DNA from 2 places in the Synechococcus sp. R6-7 genome. Region 1 is predicted to be linked to the other one. Evidence: predicted binding sites of a transcription regulator. Region 1 holds the regulator's gene; the other holds the start of a gene.

Region 1 (2,399 bases):
TGCAGCACTTGTTTTAGTACCGCAAACACCTCAGCCCCGTAGCGCAGCGCCTCGCGAAAGCTGGCCGCTCCAATGGGCACAAGCATAAATTCTTGAATATCGACGTTGTTGTCGGCGTGGGCGCCGCCGTTGAGCACGTTCATCAGCGGCACCGGCAGCAGGTTGGCAAAGGGCCCCCCCAGGTATTTGTAAAGAGGCAAGCCCACTGCTTCCGCAGCCGCTTTGGCTGTCGCCAGAGAAACTGCCAAAATAGCGTTGGCCCCCAGGCGGGACTTGTTGGGGGTGCCGTCCAGGTCGATCAGCAACTGGTCAATACGGGCTTGGTTGAGGGCATCTTCTCCCTGCAGCTCCGACTGGATGGGGCCAAGGATGTTTTCCACCGCCCTCAGCACACCCTTACCGCCGTAGCGTTTGGGATCCCCGTCCCGCAGCTCATGGGCCTCGAAGGTACCGGTCGAGGCACCGCTGGGAACCTGCGCCAAGCCCGTTGCTCCATTGGCTAGACCCACCAGGGCTTCTAGGGTGGGACGCCCTCGCGAGTCGAGGATCTCATGGGCGGTAATCCACTCGATGGCCGTTTCCACAGTTACACCTCAGCAATTGGCTAGATAGCTCTGGCCAAAGCCAGATCCCCCCATAGACTAGTAGATTCTTGCCCGCGATCCGGTCAGCTTCCAGAAAACTTTAAGTCTGTCCTTCGGGCACAGAGATTCTTCAAGGCTGCAGCAGTAGATTGAACATAGGCCGGCCAGAGCTTCAACCAGCCGTCGAGCGGGGTTTGCCTGGGCAAGGTGCTGCTCAGGAGGTGTTCTCCTCTTCCTTCTAGGCAAAGCGATGGCTCAGCCGCATCGGGTCGTGTACGGTGATCTTCTTCTTGTGAATGGAGATGTACTTCTTCTTGCGCAGCTCTCCCAACAGGCGGGTGATGGTGACGCGGGTTGAGCCAATGGCCTCGGCAATGGCCTGGTGAGACAGCTTGAGATCGATGGTGACCCCATCTGGGCCAGGCACCCCGAAATCGCGACAGAGAATCAACAAAAAGCTGACCAGACGGGATCCCATGTCGCGATGAGCCAGCGTCTCGATCATCATCTCCGTTTGCAAGATACGAGACGACAGGCTTTTAACCAGCAACATGGCCAGTTCGGCGTTCTCCTGCAAGGATTTTTCCACCTGCTCGATCGGCAGAGAGAGTAACTCGGTAGGTGTAAAAGCCACCGAGTGATAAAAGCGGTCGGAGCGCTGTCCCGTGATAAAGGAGAGCACGCCGAAGATGCTGTTTTCCCGCAGGAGGGCAACGGTGATTTCCTCTCCCATTTCGTAGACCCGCGAGAGCTTAACGGCTCCCTTCACCAAAAAGTAAACCCGCTCCGCCGGATCCCCTGGAAAAAAAATGGTCTTCCCGCGCTCAAACGTTTCGATAACCGGAGGATGGTGAGGGCCTCCCAATTGCTTGAAGGCTGTGATCAGAGATTTTTCCGCTACGGCCACCGCCATACTCATCAACCTTTTAAGGTCAGTTTATACCTAAGATCAACCTACTAAGATCAATCTAGAAGCATTAGGCTAGGTTGCAACCCATTGACTTCAGAATCGATGATGATACCAAGATTTACCCTAAAGTAGAAGGTTCTGCCCAGGCATCTTTGTAGCACGTGCTACGTTTTTAAGTCTCGTTGCTGCTCTCCAGCCAAAGGCAGAGGTTAGGATAGGAGCCATTGCCGCTGGGGGCTGCGCCAGCCCTTGGCAGTAGAGGGTAGGGTGGGTTCTATGGGGATCCCAGAGGTTATCGTTGCTGCACCTTCTCAACTGAGCCGCCAGCATTTCACGGTGCGGATGCCGGATCCGGCCAATCACCTGCTGGAGGTGGAACTGCAGATCCAAGAGGTGGATCCAGAGGTGCCTTTGCGGCTGCGACTGCCGGTGTGGACGCCGGGATCCTACTTGGTGCGGGAGTATGCCCGTCATGTGCAGGAGTTTCAGGCGGCAACTGAGCAAGGGATCCCTTTGGCCTGGCGGAAGGTGGATAAGAACACCTGGCAGATCGATCCGCCGGGTTCTTCTGCCGTGAAGGTGTGCTACCGGGTCTATGCCTATGAGCTGACGGTGCGCACGAACCATCTGGATTTGACCCACGCCTATTTCAACGGGGCAGCGCTCTTCCTCTACGTGCCCGGTCGCGAGCGGGAACCCTACACTTTGACGGTGATCCCCCCCAAGCCGGATTGGCACATCGCCACCAGTTTGCGGCCCTTGACCTCTCCTTCTGAGGATCCCGCTTCCGGCCAGTCTTTTGTGGCAGAGGACTATGACGAGCTGGTGGATAGCCCGGTGGAGGTGGGCCTGCATCGGATGCAATCGTTTGAGGTGGAAGGGATCCCGCATTACCTTGTGGTTTG
Region 2 (2,399 bases), on a different contig from region 1:
CCCAAGCCCAAGTCGGTGACAGAAAACTTTTGTGCCGGCGGGATGGAGTCTTTTCCCTTTGATCCAGGGATCGAGGGTGGGATCCCCGGACTTCCTGGCTGATTGGAGGAGGGGGCAGGTATTCTCCAGGATTGGATCTACCTTCTCAAGAAAAAGATCTCTCCCCCCGCCAGAGGAAGGACTCGGCTTTGATTGCGCAATGGGATCCCGGCAATCTCAGCACCCAAAGCCCCAGAGCTTTTTCAGGTCAATTTTAAGTGGGATCCAAACTGAACGCCCAATGCTCATTTCTCATAACAGAAATAGAGATTAAATTAAGTAGAAAACATTGGCCTTGAGACCGGTAAGAAAAATGATCAAAGAGGCGATCTCTTGAAGAAGACGACCTCAGAGTATAAAAGGCACGCAATTCTTTACCCTTCTGCTAAATCAGATGCTGGTTTTCAAAAAAGTATTGTCAATAATCCATTTTTTGACGAAGATGATTGACGAATTTATATTTCTTCACTCTCGAGGTTAGAAATTAACTCCTTGGACTTTTGGTTACAATTCTCTCTACTACGAATGTTCGCTAATGTGTAGGCCTACCCGGCTCCCGACCAAATGTATAGTTATTTTAAAAATGACTATCTCTCCTGGTGGACAAGGCTTTTGGGGTAGGTTGGCCCTTGCTCCTCTCTCGTGGGTGGGCTGCTGGTACTGGCATTCCTGTTTGTGAGAGTTAATCTTATTTGGAAGAAATTGATCTTTTTCTCAAATTTTTATAGAGCACCTCTATACTCAAGTGAGATAGCCCCACACACAAGCTTCTGGGCTAGGCCTGAAATTTTATTGAGATCCCCTGTCAAAGCTTTTCAGGTATTGCCTCTTGTGCCAAAAGGCTAGGATGGGCAAGGATTGTATTTTCTATTACTCTATTGGGGATGATTTGTATGCCAGCTAGAAGCAGAACCGACTCATTGACGGATACGCACAGGTGGTGTTTCATGGAATCCATAGCCGACGCTCTCCACCACTTGTAGGCCTTGTAACCTAGGGCCGTGTTCTCTAGCCTGCTCGCGAGATAGAACGTGGTTTGCACTGCTTCTCCAAATCCTATGCCTTCCTCCAAGGATGCCGCTCCTGTAGCCCGCGCCAAACAGCCTGCGGCTCAAGCCAGCCCTGCTGCCGGCGAGCTTTTCCTTCAGCAGAATGGATCCCTCTCCGCCCAGTTGGTTCCCCAGGGATCCCTGCAGCTTTACACCCACCCCAGCCGGGGCATGTTTACGCCCGTCATGGCTCAGGCGATGCGCTTGGCAGGCCAGGGAACGCGGGTGCTGATCGTGCAATTTCTCAAGGGTGGGATCAATCAGGGGCCCGAAAATCGTCTCTCCTTGGGCAGATCCTTAGAGTGGGTTCGCTGTCGCCTGCACCGGTGCATCGATACACCTCACCTAGAGCCTGAGGAGCGGGTGGCATTGGATGAGCTGTGGCAATTTACCCAGGAGGCTGTCAGGAGTGGCCGCTATGACTTGGTGGTGTTGGATGAGCTGAGCTTGGCTGTGAAGTTGGGCCTGATCCCAGAAGCGGAAGTGCTGAGCTTAATCGACCAACGCCCCATCTCCATGGACATGGTGATCACCGGGCCGGAGATGCCGGATTCGTTTCTGGAGCGGGCCGACTTGATCACGCAGCTGCGCCTACGTGGCATCCCAGGCCCAGGGCTCCGCACTGCCGATGGGAATGTTGCCTGTTCTCTGGATCCCCCTCAAGTCAGCGGCACAGGTGCTATGCCTACAGCAGCCCATGTTGCTCCGCACCGCTAGCGCAAACAGTTTCCGCTCCGAAAGACCTAGGCAACACGGGTCGCGTCAGGGGGGCGGAGTCCCAATAAGACTGGAGCTTGTCCACCAGATGTGCCCTCACTCTCCAGGAAGCCGGCTGTAGCCATGTTGAAAAACGACCGCTGGATCTGTGAGCAAGCGCGGCGAGGGATGATCGAGCCGTTCTGCCCTGAGCTGGTGCGCGCTGTTGAATCTCGGCCCGTTTTAAGTTACGGGCTGTCTTCCTACGGCTACGACATCCGCCTGTCGCCGGTGGAGTTCAAGATCTTCCGCCATGTGCCCGGCACAGTGGTGGATCCCAAACGGTTTAACCCCAAGAATCTGGAAGCGGTGGAGCTGCACCACGACGAGATGGGGGATTACTTTATCATCCCGGCCCATTCCTATGGGTTGGGGGTGTCTTTGGAGCGGCTGCAAGTTCCGGATAACATTACCGTGATCTGCATTGGCAAATCTTCCTATGCCAGGGTGGGCCTGATTGCCAACCTGACGCCCGCTGAGGCGGGATGGCGGGGTTATCTCACCCTGGAGTTTTCCAACGCCTCCAGCGCCGACTGCCGTGTGTACGCCAACGAA

The links. Region 1 encodes NtcA, which controls nitrogen genes in cyanobacteria. Its sites were predicted from a motif close to GTANCNNNNGNTAC; they were not measured.
Region 2: NW815_RS05065 (cob(I)yrinic acid a,c-diamide adenosyltransferase) is a predicted target of NtcA. The motif match lies at 900-913, and genes of this name have one in related genera.

The regions. Positions count from the first base shown of each region.
Region 1 is NZ_JANSHS010000377.1:4,799-7,197, reverse strand. It holds partial or broken gene eno (phosphopyruvate hydratase) at 1-584, opposite strand, end outside; gene ntcA (global nitrogen regulator NtcA) at 823-1,497, opposite strand; gene NW815_RS11120 (M61 family metallopeptidase) at 1,771-2,399, shown strand, end outside.
Region 2 is NZ_JANSHS010000147.1:16,651-19,049, reverse strand. It holds gene NW815_RS05070 (phosphodiester glycosidase family protein) at 1-19, shown strand, start outside; gene NW815_RS05065 (cob(I)yrinic acid a,c-diamide adenosyltransferase) at 1,098-1,805, shown strand; gene dcd (dCTP deaminase) at 1,929-2,399, shown strand, end outside.